2 regions of the Anaerobacillus sp. QJM3NY_32 genome follow, and region 1 is predicted to be linked to the other one. Evidence: riboswitches for the same ligand, from Rfam matches in the RefSeq annotation. Region 1 holds a riboswitch; the other holds the start of a gene.
What was found. Region 1 has a riboswitch for S-adenosylmethionine ahead of AC0VYH_RS14555 (methionine biosynthesis PLP-dependent protein). Riboswitches for the same ligand answer to the same signal wherever they lie in the genome.

Region 2: another riboswitch for S-adenosylmethionine. It lies ahead of AC0VYH_RS03940 (2,3-diketo-5-methylthiopentyl-1-phosphate enolase); the one in region 1 lies ahead of AC0VYH_RS14555 (methionine biosynthesis PLP-dependent protein).

Annotation. Positions count from the first base shown of each region.
Region 1 covers NZ_CM149684.1:2,756,919-2,764,503, reverse strand. Annotated here, with positions in the region: gene AC0VYH_RS14565 (bifunctional homocysteine S-methyltransferase/methylenetetrahydrofolate reductase) at 1-197, opposite strand, end outside; gene metC (cystathionine beta-lyase) at 194-1,387, opposite strand; gene AC0VYH_RS14555 (methionine biosynthesis PLP-dependent protein) at 1,374-2,504, opposite strand; SAM riboswitch class I at 2,578-2,688, opposite strand; gene AC0VYH_RS14550 (DUF1189 domain-containing protein) at 2,774-3,583, opposite strand; gene AC0VYH_RS14545 (Na/Pi cotransporter family protein) at 3,821-5,449, shown strand; gene AC0VYH_RS14540 (DUF456 domain-containing protein) at 5,551-6,033, shown strand; tRNA gene AC0VYH_RS14535 (tRNA-Asn) at 6,168-6,242, shown strand; tRNA gene AC0VYH_RS14530 (tRNA-Met) at 6,246-6,322, shown strand; tRNA gene AC0VYH_RS14525 (tRNA-His) at 6,345-6,420, shown strand; tRNA gene AC0VYH_RS14520 (tRNA-Ile) at 6,433-6,509, shown strand; tRNA gene AC0VYH_RS14515 (tRNA-Ser) at 6,520-6,612, shown strand; tRNA gene AC0VYH_RS14510 (tRNA-Met) at 6,669-6,745, shown strand; tRNA gene AC0VYH_RS14505 (tRNA-Phe) at 6,896-6,971, shown strand; gene AC0VYH_RS14500 (superoxide dismutase) at 7,242-7,585, shown strand, end outside.
Region 2 covers NZ_CM149684.1:717,625-725,209, reverse strand. Annotated here, with positions in the region: gene AC0VYH_RS03970 (ATP-binding protein) at 1-816, shown strand, start outside; gene AC0VYH_RS03965 (alpha/beta fold hydrolase) at 825-1,706, opposite strand; gene AC0VYH_RS03960 (GNAT family N-acetyltransferase) at 1,818-2,336, shown strand; gene AC0VYH_RS03955 (acireductone dioxygenase) at 2,390-2,923, opposite strand; gene AC0VYH_RS03950 (methylthioribulose 1-phosphate dehydratase) at 2,974-3,597, opposite strand; gene AC0VYH_RS03945 (2-hydroxy-3-keto-5-methylthiopentenyl-1-phosphate phosphatase) at 3,560-4,258, opposite strand; gene AC0VYH_RS03940 (2,3-diketo-5-methylthiopentyl-1-phosphate enolase) at 4,255-5,454, opposite strand; SAM riboswitch class I at 5,549-5,658, opposite strand; gene AC0VYH_RS03935 (aminotransferase class I/II-fold pyridoxal phosphate-dependent enzyme) at 5,742-6,914, opposite strand; gene AC0VYH_RS03930 (carbon-nitrogen family hydrolase) at 7,023-7,585, shown strand, end outside.

The sequences.
Region 1 (7,585 bases):
TAGTTTGCTCCATAGGTGTTCGTTTGTATCACGTCTGAACCTGCTTCTACATATGCGCGGTGTATGTTTAATACTTGCTCTGGATGCGATAGGTTTAACTCTTCAAAACATTGATCTACCCCATATGAATAGAGAAGTGTTCCCATCGCGCCATCACCGATTAGAATATTGTTTTTTAATTTATTAAGGAAACTCATAGTTGACCACTCGCTTCGGAAGCGGAGTATTGCTTTCTAATAGCTGCAAATCCAATTTTGAAATCTTTTAATAAATCATCAGGATTTTCAAGTCCCACAGACAATCGCAATAATCCATCTGTGATGCCTTGTTTTCTTCGTTCTATAGGAGGCATAGAAGCATGTGACATTCTAGCTGGATAGGAGAGAATTGATTCTACGGCACCAAGACTTACCGCGAAAACAGGAATTTGAACATGCTTTGTGAATAGACGCACGGCATTTTCATCAGGTAACCGAAAGGACAAAACTGCACCAGGACCAGCGGCTTGATAAATATGAGTGGAGTGACCAGGGTGATAAGAAAGCCCTGGATAAAAGACTTCTTCTACCATCTTTTCTTTAGTAAGAGCATGCGCAAGACGAAACGCAGATCTAGACGATTGATCTAGCCGACAATGCAATGTTTTTAAGCCACGGAGAACTAACCAGGAATCGTGAGCGCTTAAAATCGATCCAAACGAGTTTTGCAGGAATGCAAGCTGTTCCGCTAATTCCTCACTTTTTACGGCAGCAAGACCAGCGACGACATCGCTATGTCCTGAAATGAATTTCGTAGCACTATGCAATACGATATCGGCTCCGAAGTCTAACGGACGTTGTAGAGCAGGTGTCATAAAGGTGTTATCGACAAATGTTAAACAATTATTCGCTTTAGCTAATTTAACAACGGCTTGAATGTCAGTTACCTTCAGCAAAGGATTAGAAGGCGTTTCGATATAGATTACTTTAGTATTGGATTGAATACCTCTCGCCACTTCATTTAAATCTGTCATGTCTACAAAAGTATGTTTAATTCCAAATCTCCCGAGAACGTCGTGAATCATGCGATACGTCCCACCGTAGACGTCTTCAGATATAAGAACGTGATCGTTTTGTGAAAGGAGCATAAACGAGGTGGCGATAGCGGCCATCCCAGAAGCAAACGCAAATCCCTTAACCCCACCTTCAAGATTGGCAATTGTTTCTTCAAGCGCTTCGCGAGTGGGGTTGCCTGAACGACTGTAATCGTATTTTCCAGGTTGGTCAAAATCCATCTGATGAAATGTAGAAGCCTGTTGGATAGGGACGCTAACAGCTCCCGTAGCTTTATCAAATTTGTGATCGTTATGAAGAAGTTTTGTTTGAAATGTATAATCAGTATTTGTCAATTTGAACAACCTCCTCTTTAAAAATGGACAATGCTTGATTCAGGTCCTGTATTAAGTCATCAATGTTTTCAATCCCAACAGAGAAACGTAGCAGTCGATTGCACACCCCTTTTTCAAGTCTGATGTCTTCTGGTATCTCAGCATGAGTTTGCGTTGAAGGATATGTGATAAAGCTTTCTACCCCTCCAAGACTTTCAGCAAATGTGACAAGTGTTAATTTTCTAAGAAAGAGATCTACCCATTCTTCGGAGCGCAATCTGAAAGAAAGCATCCCACCTTTATCTGGATAAAAAACGTCTGTTATTGCTTCATGATTTGTTAAAAATTCAGTTATCTTTCTGGCATTCTCTTCATGCTGCTTCATTCTGAGTGGCAAGGTTTTCATGCCTCTCATTAATAACCAGGAATCAAAAGGAGAAAGCACAGCGCCTGCACCGTTTTGGTATTGTTGGATTTCAGCGCAAATATTCTCACCTTTTGCAACCACAAGCCCTGCGAGAATATCATTATGACCGCCTAAATACTTAGTGGCACTATGCACGACGATATCCGCCCCAAGCAGTAGTGGGTTTTGTAGAAGAGGGGTGAACAAAGTATTGTCTACAATAAATAATAGGTCCCTGTTTTCTGTTATCCGTGCAATTTTTTCAAGATCTGTTAATTTCATTAATGGATTAGATGGATTTTCAACAAAAATGGCTTTTGTACGGTGAGTTAGGAGTGATGAAAGTTGTTCATTTCTTTGTGTATCAAAATATGTGAAGGAGATACCATAATGTTTTTCAGCATGGGCAAATAATCGATAAGTCCCACCATACAAATCATCTGAGACGAGAATATGGTCGCCGCTTTTGAATATGGCAAGGATTGCTTGAATCGCAGCCATTCCGGAACTAAAAGCAAATCCCTGATCACCATGTTCGAGTTCTGATATAGCGGATTCTAAAATGGATCGTGTCGGGTTTTTGGTTCTTGAATAATCGAATCCGGTGGATTGACCGATGCCTTCATGGCTATACGATGTGGAGAAGTACACTGGAGGATTTACCGCACCGGTTTTAGTATCTGAATGATTACCTAATTGGACAAGTAGTGTTTCTAACTGTTTATTCGACATAATCAATCTCCTTTTCATTGAATAAGGGCAATAAAAAAAGCCCTCTATAAGAAGAAGACTTTGGTTGCTCTTCTTCTTATCTTCCAAGTTGAAATCAACTTGCTGGAGTTAGCACCTTACCAGAAAATATCTGGTGGTTGCTGAAGCTTCATAGGGCCAGTCCCTCTGCTTCTCTTGATAAGAATTGAAAATATATGGAATTTTATTGTGTCGCTTTTTTCATAATCTACATCACTTTAAAGTGAAAAGCAAGGGATTTGAGTAAATTATCAAAATTTTTCTTCTGTTGAATCATTTGCTCGCTCGTTCGTTACACGTTTTTTTGGTAACGGGATTTCTTTAATCGTAAGATAAAGTAGCATGATGGCCACAATCCAATAAAGTAGGAATCCTAAAGGGACTGCTGTTTTAATGAGGGCCATAATCGCAAAGAAGAGTGTTGGAATTGTTACTGAATAAACAGATAAGACCCAAAGTTGTTTATAAGAAGCTTTTCTTCCGGTAATACTTCTCAATAGTAGTCCAATTGTAGCTAGTACGGTAACTCCTATAAACTTAAGGCCGGTTTGAAACAAATAGATAACGAATATCAGTAACGGAATAAAGATAGGGAGCAGGTTGTCCAGATTATTACTTAGCTCATTAACATCTTGCTTCGTGAAAGTCATCGAACTAAAGTTACTGTAATTAAACTCCTGTCTAGCACCGCTATCTACAACGATTACACGATCTTTTAGGAATGCGATAACGGAATCATATTGATCAACATCATCAGGCTTTGTCTGGTCTGTCGCATCAAAAATAAAAGTATTTTCATCATTTTGTCGAATAAGCGGTTCAGACTGTTCACTTGTTAAAGATCCGTCCTCTAAAGTGAATTCTGGTAGATCTGACATATGTGTTTTGAGATCCTCATAAGCGTTTGTAAAGGATAGAGCCGTCATAATTCCTACTGGCACAGAAGAAAGGAACATAAGTAAAAACACGTACAATATTGGCTTGCCTAGCTTTTGAAAACGGAATCTGGCCATCATCTTAGGGGAAAATAAGCTGTAGTAAAGTTGTTTAAAAACGTTCAAATTAATAATCTCCTTTCTAAATGTGGAGCGTTTCTCCACCCAATCAGTTTATCTTATATAGAGAGAAGGGAACAGTATTCTTGGTGAAACTTTATTGAAATAAATTTGTTTTCAGCATAATATCTTTACAAATCTATATTAACTCTTTACAAAGGGGGGAGCGATGTAGATAATAGACAAGGGACTTTGTTGAGTATTGTCGAAAAAAATAAAACATAAGTGCAAGGGGTTGAAATGATGGAACTCAACGTTCAGGAGATGATCTTTCAGTTTGTGGGAGGTCTTGGTATTTTCCTGTTTGGACTAAAGTATATGGGAGACGGCCTTCAACGATCAGCAGGTGATCGATTAAGAGACATTCTCGATCGTTTTACGACTAACCCGTTTATGGGTGTGCTCGCTGGGGTCATTGTAACTATTCTCATACAAAGTAGTTCAGGAACAACGGTTTTAACAGTCGGTCTTGTTAACGCAGGATTTATGACTCTGAAGCAAGCAATTGGCGTTGTAATGGGTGCGAACATTGGTACAACTGTTACAGCATTTATTATTGGTTTTCCTATTAAAGATTACGCACTTCCAATTATAGCCATCGGTTCTTTGTTAATTTTCTTCTTTAAAAACAAGAAAATTAACTACGCTGGTCAAATCGTCTTCGGATTTGGTGCGTTGTTCTTTGGACTTGAATTAATGAGTACGGGAATGAAACCACTTCGTAGCCTTGAGGCTTTCCAAGAATTAACAGTAAGCATGAGCTCGAACCCACTGTTAGGCGTTGTGATCGGTACAGTATTTACTGTCATTGTACAAAGTTCCAGTGCGACAATTGGTGTATTGCAAGGTCTTTATTCACAGAACGCAATGGATATTCAAGCTGCATTACCAGTTCTGTTTGGAGATAATATCGGTACAACGATTACCGCAGTTCTTGCTTCTATCGGTGCATCCGTTGCCGCTAGACGTACAGCACTGACTCACGTTATTTTCAATTTAATTGGAACGGCGCTTTTCCTAATATTCTTATTCGCCTATACGCCGTTTATTGAATACTTAAGAGATGCATTAAACTTAACACCGGAAATGACGATTGCATTCGGACACGGGATCTTTAACATTACAAATACTGTTATCCAATTCCCATTCATTGCCGGACTTGCCTATCTCGTTACAAAAATTATTCCTGGTGATGATGCAACGATTGAATATAAGCCAAAACACCTTGATCCAGTATTTATCGAACGCTCTCCATCTGTTGCATTAGGACAAGCTAAAGAAGAAGTGATTCGAATGAGCGGATTTGCTTATAAGGGTGTTAAAGAAGCATCAAATTATTTAACATCTAAGAGTCAGAAGAGCGCTGAAAAAACCGCTCAGTATGAAGAAGCTATTAACAACCTGGATAATAAAATTACAGATTACCTTATCCAATTATCAGCAACTTCTCTGTCTGGAGATGAGTCGACACGACACGGTATGCTAATGGACTCAGTTCGTGATATCGAGCGTATTGGCGATCATATGGAGAATATTGTTGAGTTGGTTGATTATCAAATAAGCAATAAAGTGAAGATGACTGACGTTGCTATGAAAGACCTTGATGAAATGTTTAATCTGACTCTTTCTGCACTCAATGAAGCCTTTGATGCACTTGATAAATGGGATGTAGCTAAGGCGCAGGAAGTTGTTAAGCTAGAAGATAAGATCGACAAAATGGAAAGAACGCTTCGTAAGCAGCATATCCTTCGTCTAAATGAGGGTGAATGTACTGGAAGTGCTGGAATTGTTTTTGTTGATATCATCAGTAACCTTGAGCGTATTGGTGACCATGCGGTGAATATTGCAGAAGCCGTCATTGGAGAAGAATAAATGCGGGAAGCAGAGGGATGCCTCTGCTTCTTTTTATCATTATATAGAAGAAAAGTGACATCTCCGCTAAAATAGAGTCAAGTTGAAGGGAGGTTGAAAGCGTGGATATTCTAATATGGTGCCTGATTATTGCGTCGTTCATCATTGCATTTGTGGGATTGATTTATCCGATTATTCCAGCCGTACTATTTATTTATGTTGGGTTTATCCTGTATGGGGTGTTTTTTGATTTTGGTTCAATGACTATTTCCTTTTGGATTGTTGAAGTTCTGCTGACGATGTTATTATTTGTTGCGGACTATGCTAGTAATTTATTTGGCGTGAAGAAGTATGGAGGGTCAAAGGCGGCGATATGGGGGAGTACAATTGGTTTACTTGTTGGCCCATTTGTCATTCCGTTTGCAGGGATCATCCTTGGACCATTTATCGGGGCTATCTTAGCTGAACTAGTTATTCATCGAAAAGCTTTTAAAGAATCTGTTCAAGTAGGTGTAGGTTCATTGCTTGGTTTTCTTGGTGGAGCTGTTATGAAAGGATTACTCCAAACGATCATGGTTGTTGTGTTCCTAGTGTATGTCCTATAAGTTCTTGATGACAAAATGAAAGCGTGATATAGTATTTTCATAACTGGAATTAAGATTAATTCAATTAAATTCGAAAAACTTATTGACGCTTTCTTTATCCATATGATATATTAGTTCTTGTCGTTAAGAAATATTCCACAGTAGCTCAGTGGTAGAGCTATCGGCTGTTAACCGATCGGTCGTAGGTTCGAATCCTACCTGTGGAGCCATATGGCGGTGTAGCTCAGCTGGCTAGAGCGTACGGTTCATACCCGTGAGGTCGGGGGTTCGATCCCCTCCGCCGCTACCATATATTTCAACGATACAACATGGCGGTTGTGGCGAAGTGGTTAACGCACCGGATTGTGATTCCGGCATTCGTGGGTTCAATTCCCATCAGCCGCCCCACTTATTACATAAGGACCCTTAGCTCAGCTGGTTAGAGCTGACGGCTCATAACCGTCCGGTCGCAGGTTCGAGTCCTGCAGGGTCCACCAAATGCATATCGGAGGAATACCCAAGTCTGGCTGAAGGGATCGGTCTTGAAAACCGACAGGGGCTTAGTCGCCCGCGGGGGTTCGAATCCCTCTTCCTCCTCCATTTTCTAAAAGTTAGCTTTCTAAAAAATGGATGCAAATTAAGTTCTTTTACATCATCGCGGGGTGGAGCAGTTCGGTAGCTCGTTGGGCTCATAACCCAAAGGTCGCAGGTTCAAATCCTGCCCCCGCAACCAAAATGAAATTCTTACTACGTCGAACATACTTCTTCGTCAGAATTTGATCGGATTGCCCTAGGGGCAACCTAAGCTCATAGCAAGGCCAAATTACTTTTAATGTAAATGCAAACTACATACTAATTAAAATTAATACTGATAACATGATTTGGCTCTGTAGCTCAGTCGGTAGAGCAGAGGACTGAAAATCCTCGTGTCGGCGGTTCGATTCCGTCCGGAGCCACCACTCAATAAAGATCCCACTCGTCAATTAATGACGAGTTTTTTTATGTTTTATGTATGTTATTACGCTGTTAATTCTCGATTTTTTTCTTTAAGATGTTTAATTCCATATACTGAGGGGAAACTTTATCTGTGTTGCGGAAATTCAAAGGTTTATTATTTGAAAACGCATGACAATTCTGCTAGTGTAAACTTGTGACGACATCATGTTCAAGTGGTGGCTAACGCTACCCTAACAGCAAGTTACATACTATATTTAAGGAGGAGATTCACAATGGCTAAATTTGAACTACCAGAACTACCTTACGACTACAATGCACTAGAACCACACATCGACGAAGAAACAATGAAGATCCACCACGACAAGCACCATAACGCATATGTAACAAAATTAAATGGTGCACTAGAAGGTCATGAGGAGCATGCATCTAAGAGCCTTGAAGATCTTCTTGGCAACCTTGACGCACTTCCTGAAGGCATTCGCACTGCTGTTCGAAACAATGGTGGCGGGCACGCTAACCACTCACTTTTCTGGCAATTGCTAAGCCCTAACGGTGGCGGCGAACCATCAGGTGATCTAAGCGAAGCACTTAAAAAGAAATTTGGTAGCTTTGAAAG
Region 2 (7,585 bases), 2.0 Mb from region 1:
TTTGAAGAAGGTTATTCTTTCCCAAAACAGGGCTACAAGCTATTTGATATTACACTAGTGCCACTTGTAGAAGAGGGGAATGTTTCGAGGATCATTGGAATTGCGAAAGATATTACCGAGAAAAGAATGAATGAAGAGCACCTTGCTCAATCCGAAAAGCTATCGATTGTTGGACAACTTGCAGCTGGGATCGCACACGAGCTTCGAAACCCGCTCACTTCTTTAAAGGGTTTCTTAAAATTAATACAGTTCAAAAACTCTGATCAAGACATTGATCGCTATGCCCAGGTGATGGATTCAGAATTTCATCGGATCGAACAGATTATCGATGAATTTCTTATTCTTGCAAAACCAACAAAAATTAATTTTAACTATAATCGAATCGATCTCATATTAGATGAAGTCATTGAATTGCTAAGTGGCCAGGCTAATATGAAAGCAATCATTCTAACAAAAGAGTACCACTCTTCTCTCCCAGAGATTTATTGTGAAAGTAATCAATTAAAACAAGTTTTTATTAATTTGATAAAAAATGCGATGGATGCTATCGGTGAAGAGGGAGAAATTACAATCTCAGCCCGAGAATGTAACGATAAATTACAAATTAGAATCATTGATAATGGTAGCGGAATCACAGATGAAGAGCTTGAGAAACTCGGCTCTCCGTTTTTCACTACCAAAAAGAACGGGACTGGACTTGGGCTTACGATATGCAAACGTATAGTAAAAAAACATAAAGGGAACTTAACTATCGAAAGTAATAAGGGGAAGGGCACGATCATTACGCTCACTTTTCCAAAGGGGGTTGGCAATTAACCCCCCTGTTATTCAGGGCCTTGCGTATGGCCCTTTTGCTTTGTTTGCTCCTTTAACCATCTCTCTACCATATATAAAGCTTCTTTAGGTTTTTGCCAATGTAGAACATGACCTGTCTGTGGAATAGCGTCAATTCTACATTCACCTTTCACTTCATTCCGCATCACGTTTGCTGCATGCTTTCTATTAGTTTCATCTGCTACAGGAAGTGTTGCCCTTAGGAGATAGATAGGAACATTTACCATATGAAAAATTTCTTTGCATGGTTCTTGATAGAGGGACTTCATAATCGCTCTTACTGTACTACCACTAGCCCTTAAGGCTACGCCATTTTTCCTTTCCTCCATATCCCTATGTACCATTTGCTCTAAATACTTGCTCCACCTTCCGATTTCCATTTTCTTCTTTTGTTCATATTCTTCCAATTTTCTGTAATGATTTTCTACCACCCATTGAGACATTTGTTCAAGAAGTTCTTCAAGCGTTAGTGACGGATCATCAGAAGAATGAAGATAACCGCCATCAATCATCACGATACCTTTTACCATTTTAGAGAATTGACTACTATAATGAAGTGCCAGGGCAGCTCCCCACGAATGCCCAATGAGCCAGACTGGTACGTCACTTAATGATGTACAAACCTTATGAAGCCACTCTGTTAGAAGTTCAAAAGAATAACTCTTATCTTCATTAAATGGAGGCGTCTCACCATGGCCTGGTAGATCAATCGAGATTAAATGAAAGTAATCCTTAAGACCTTCTGCCATCTCACTAAAACCAAGTGCATTGTTCGTTAAACCGTGAAGAAGAATGACAGTTGGCTGACTCCTATCTCCCCATTCAAAACCATGAACATAACTGCCATCTATTTCTATTATGATTTTTTTCATTTCACTTTTCCTTTAAACTATGACTTACTTCATATATTCGACTAGCAGGATTCATTCCCTCTCTCTCGAAATGAGTCTGATAGGAAAATCAAATTGAGATGGAGGTAATCAATGGAAATCAGAAAAGCGGTCGTAGATGATGCTTTAGCGATAGCAAATGTTCATGTAAACAGCTGGAGAACGACTTACCGTGCGCTTATCTCAGAAGACTATTTGAATTCATTAGACGTTCAAATACGCGAGGCTCGTTGGCGGAAAGGAATTGAAAATGGAAGTATTATCCTTGTGGCAGTCGAAGAAGGGGAAATAATAGGATTTGCGAATGGCGGAAAAAACAGATCAGCTGCTTACAAATTCGATGGAGAACTTTATGCGATATACCTTCTTGAAGAAGCACAGGGAAAGGGAGTTGGCAAACAACTTCTGTGCTCGGTAGCTAAACATCTTAGAAGCGAATCTTATCAGTCTATGCTTGTTTGGGTACTGAATGGAAACCCAGCTTCTCAATTCTACGAAAGTTTTCATCCACTTCAAATTGCCGTGGAAGAAACAGAAATTGCAGGTAAGACATTTAAAGAAACCGGCTTTGGTTGGAACGACCTGAATGAATTAATTGGATTTTGTAGCTAAAGGGATTGAAGCAAAATCAAAAATGATGGCCGTGACTGCTCACGGCCCTTTTTTCACTTCACACTTTCTTTTTCTTCATATGGATGGGCTACCCATCCTGATGGATCGATGAAAAGGCGTACGGCTACAACTTGCCGATCATCCATTAATGTAAAGAAGTGTGGTGTATCAACCGGTACAGAAATCACGTCACCCGGATCGAGCTCAACATCAAAATACCCCACGCTACCTTTAATGATAAAAATCCCATGTCCCGCCGTTATCGCTCTTACTTCGTCCTCAGTATGCACATGAACCTGTTCAAATTTTTTCAGAATCTTATCAAGATCAGGCGTTTGTTCAGAAAGTGCCACCACATCCCAGTTTCCATATCCATTTCGCTGAGCTAGAGAACGAATGTCATCATCAAATACACTCAGAATTTCATTTTTCTGTTCCTCTGTAACATGACAATTCCCCTTAAGAAACGTCGGTAGCTTCTCAACATCCCAATGTTCATATAACACTCCTTCATTCTGAAGAAATGCCCCTACTCGATCTTGACCTTCAATAACTTCATTTGTATTTCGTATTTTAATTACTGCCATTAATGCTTCCTCCTCTTTTGTTAAGCTAATGAAACTTTGTTGATTACTGATTAACTTACAATTGCTTGAAAGCTTCGTAATTTAAGATGATATTCAAAAAGGAATTCAAATGCTTCCAGATATTTTTTTGCTTCAAAACCATTACGTCCCCATACTGTAATCCCATGATTTCGCATCAAAATGGCTTTCGTGTCATTCTTAAGCACGTGCACCACATCATGAGCTAGTAGAGAAAGATCAGCTGAATTCTCGATAATCGGTACTGTCACTTTGTCATTCTGTCCCCATAAACCAAAAGCTTTAACTAACTCCAGTCCTTGAAACGTAACTTCTCCTTCTCCCGCAAAAAGTTCAGATATAACATTATTTTCAACTGTATGCACGTGTAAGCAACAGCCTGCATCTGTCTTTGAATAGATCGCCTGATGAATAATGGTCTCTGCTGATGGTTTCAATAGAGTCTCTTCAATTGGCTGCCCTTGTCTATCCACTAGAATGAAATCTTCTTTTGTTCGTTTTCTTTTATCCTTTCCACTAGCCGTTACTAAAAATTGAAGCGGCGAATCACTTACCTTAATTGAAAGATTTCCACTTGTTCCACGGAACCAATCTCTTGCTGCTAATTCATCTTTAATATCAGCAAGTTCGTTCCATCGATTCTCCACTTGGCACATGATTCTTCCCCCTTTCTTCAGTTAACTTTTCGACGATATCATCAAACGTTTCAAATAAAACGGCTGGAATGCCAAGTTCTTGACACTTCTCCGCTAAAAAATCTCTAGCAAACACAAAATCTGCTTGCTTTGAAGCTTCTAAATCGGTAATAGAATCTCCAATCACAATTTTTCGGTTAGCCTTTTTATCAAAACGATTTAATATACCTGGCTTGCAACAACCGCAATCTTTCGTACAATCGTCTCCACAGGCATACGGCCAAGTTATTGAGATGGTATCAGTAGTAAAATCACTGCCATTACAGAAGATATTTTCTTCTGGAATACCGTATGGCTTAAGAAGAGGATAAATAAAGAAATCGATCCCTCCACTGACGATATAGAGCTCGATCCCTTCTTGCCTCGTGTAGTCTACGAATTCGCTAAAACCCTGTCTGATTTCAGTTGTAGCTACTAAATAATCGAGTAATTCCTGTTTCAATTTGGAAGGGATTAAGTGAAACATCCTTCCGACCCCTTCACGAATGGAAATATTTTGAGCGAGCACATCATCTTTTATTTGCTCCCACTCTTTCGGAGCAAACCGTTTCATCAAAGAAACGATATTATCACTTTTCGTAATGGTGCCATCAAAATCGCAAAAAATAATCGGCTGCTTCATCGCACTACCTCCCCGCTCCCCCACTTTGTAAGAGCCTGATGAAGTTCCTCACTATTTTGAGAGGCCTGTTCAAGAGGTTGCTCTGTTAAAACAGCTTGAATGGCATCTCGGAAAGCTTTTCCGCCTGCAGCTGCTCCATCGGGATGCCCGTGCACGCCACCTCCCGCATTAATCACACTGTCTATACCGAAATCTTTTATAAGAAGCGGTACTAGTCCAGGATGAATGCCCGCTGAAGGAACAGGGAATGTTCTTTTCAGCTTATTATTTCTCGTTAAGGCTTCTGCTGTTGCGAGCGCCTCTCTTCGATCAAGCGCTACACTCCCATAAGGCGAAGGGAAAAGGGAAAAGTCTGCCCCAGCAGTTCGAAGCAACTTTCCAAGTAATAGGGAGTAACTTACCCCATGTGTGCTTGAGGCAGCCATTGCACCAGAGAATGCAGGGTGTGCCATGATTGGAACCGGAATATCCGAGTCCTCTGAAAGTGATTGCAATGCATCTAGTCCATATGTAAAAACATTAAACAGAAGCGCATCTGCTCCTAATTCCACAGCAAGCTTTGCTCGATCACTGAGGTTTGCCGTTCTTCCTGTTAAATTCACTGCGTAACGCGTTCGCTTTCCTGTCAATTCAGCCGTTTCATCCAGCATTTTTCGTAAGGCGGGTACTCGCTTTTCAAGAGGGGTTAACTCATTTTCAAAAAGGATTTCATCGTCCTTCACAAAATCGACTCGACCAAGCGCCTGCTGTTTCATTTGTTCCTGCAATTCGCCTAACGATTTTCCAATAACTCCTTTGAAAATACTCATAACGAGCGGTCGATCGTATACTTCTGTAAGATTTCGAATACCGTCTATTCCATATGCTGGACCTGGGAATTGATTTAGTAACCCTGCAGAGAACTCTAAATCAACCAGCTTAATTTCACCATCAAGTGAAAGCTTACCGATGACTGTTGTTAAAATCGCAGGTAGATCCGCACTGAAATTGATGGTGGGGTAAGCAATCGCGATGATGCCCTTTTCCCCTTTTTCCTCTACGTGAACGACTTCACCCTTATGCTTCTTTAACTGCTTTTTTTCTAATAACGGTAGATTGGTCCAAGTCCCAATCGTTAATCCAAGGGCGATCGCTTCAGCGCGCTTAGATAATTGTTGGTCATTCTTAACAAGGTAAGTTGCCACAAGATGACTCATCATGCTCATTCCTTTCCATCGCGCTAGTCCTCAATCTTTGATCATACAAAAAAGACCCCTTCACGAGGAAGAGGTCGTTATCACCATGCTCTTCCTCTTATCTTCCAGCTTTTGCTGCGAGAATTAGCACCGTGTCTTCAAGTAACCTTGAAAATCGGTTGCCGGGCTTCAAAGGGCTCGTCCCTCCACCTCTCTGGATAAGAGTATGCAACTATTCGTTTAAGTAATTGATTCGAATTATGCCAGACGTAGGAAATCCTGTCAATCTATTTTTTTACTTTTCTGAATCAAAAGAGATTAAGAGAATTAATTCGTTCAACTGCCTCCCTGAGTTTCTCTTCGGAAGTTAATAAGCCTACTCTCACATAGCCTTCCCCATACTCTCCAAAGCCGTTCCCAGGCGCAACTACAATTTGAACATTCTCAAGCAAGTAGTCCGCAAATCCCTCTGAAGTAAATGATTCAGGTACTTTTAACCAGGCAAAAAATGACCCCGCAGGAGAGGTTACATCCCAGCCAATATCGTGAAGCCCCTGTATCAATACATTCCGTCTAGATTCGTACGTTTGGCGAAGGTTCTCAACACATTCCTGTGAACCTAGTAAAGCTTCTGCAGCTGCTTCTTGCACTGCACTAAACAAACTAACGTAGAAATGATCCTGAAGCAGGTTGATGCTTTCCACTACAGATGGGTTTCCGACAGCGAACCCAACACGCCATCCTGCCATATTATACGTTTTGGAAAGAGTATAAATCTCAATTCCCACATCTTTAGCACCTTCTGTTTCCAAAAAGCTTTTAGGACGTTCTCCATCGAATCCGATCGCTCCATAAGCAAAATCATGAACGACACAGATGTCATTGGCATCCGCAAACCTAACCGTTTCATCAAAAAAGCTTTTCGTTGCTATAGCAGCGGTAGGATTGTTTGGATAATTTAAAAACATGAGCTTTGCTTTTGCAAGAGCACTCTCTGGGATCGCGCTATAATCAGGCAGAAAATCATTTTGTTCAAGTAACGGCATCATTTGCATATCCGCTTCAGCCATCGCAACTCCAGACCAATAATCAGGATAGCCAGGATCTGGCACGAGCGCCACGTCACTTTTATTTAACAAACATTGACTGACTTCTACAAGGCCAGCTTTTCCACCAAAGAGGACGGCTACCTCTTTCTCCGGATCAAGCTCAACACCAAACTCTCGCTTATAGAATTCAGCCGCGGCTTGTTTCAGAAAAGGCTGCCCCCTAAATGGCGGATACTTGTGGTATGCAGGGTTTTCAGCTGCCTGCTGCAAAGACTCGATAATATGTGCAGGCGTCGGCTGGTCAGGATTTCCTTGGCCAAGGTTAATAATGTCATATCCCGCCTCTACATAACGGTTCACTTTTCCAGCAAGCTTCGCAAAAAATTGTTCTGGTAAACGTTTAAGTGCATCTGAAGTTTGAAATTGTTTCAAATGGAATCACATCCTGTTAAAATTTTCGAGAAATTCTAATAAGTTATGTTATCTTGGATACACAACCATGTAAAGGTCAATTTCTAAACATGTAAGGAGGACAAATCAATGAAAAACCTTGCCCTGTTGCAATTTGATATTGCTTTTGGCAATCCAGAAAAGAATTTCTCTAAAGTTGAAGAGCTTGTTTCTAAGGCGGTGAGTGACAAACCAGATATCATCGTTTTACCAGAATTGTGGTCCACAGGTTATGATTTATCTCGTCTTGATGAAATTGGAGATACTGATGCAGAAAAGTCGATTGCTTTTCTATCTCGCCTCGCCAAAAAAAACGACGTAAATATTGTCGGGGGCTCCATCGCTAAGCATCATAACGGCGAAGTAACGAACACCATGCTTGTGTTCAATCGAGATGGGCAGCTCGTTCATGAGTATAGCAAAGCGCACCTGTTTCGTTTAATGAATGAAGAGAAATTCCTCGTTTCTGGAAATGAAAAAAGTCATTTTACACTTGAAGAACTCCCATGTGCCGGGTTCATTTGTTATGATATTCGCTTTCCTGAGTGGCTTCGCCTTCATGCAGTTGAAGGTGCCCAAGTATTGTTCGTACCAGCAGAATGGCCAAAGCAACGCACCGATCATTGGCGAGCATTACTTATCAGTCGCGCGAT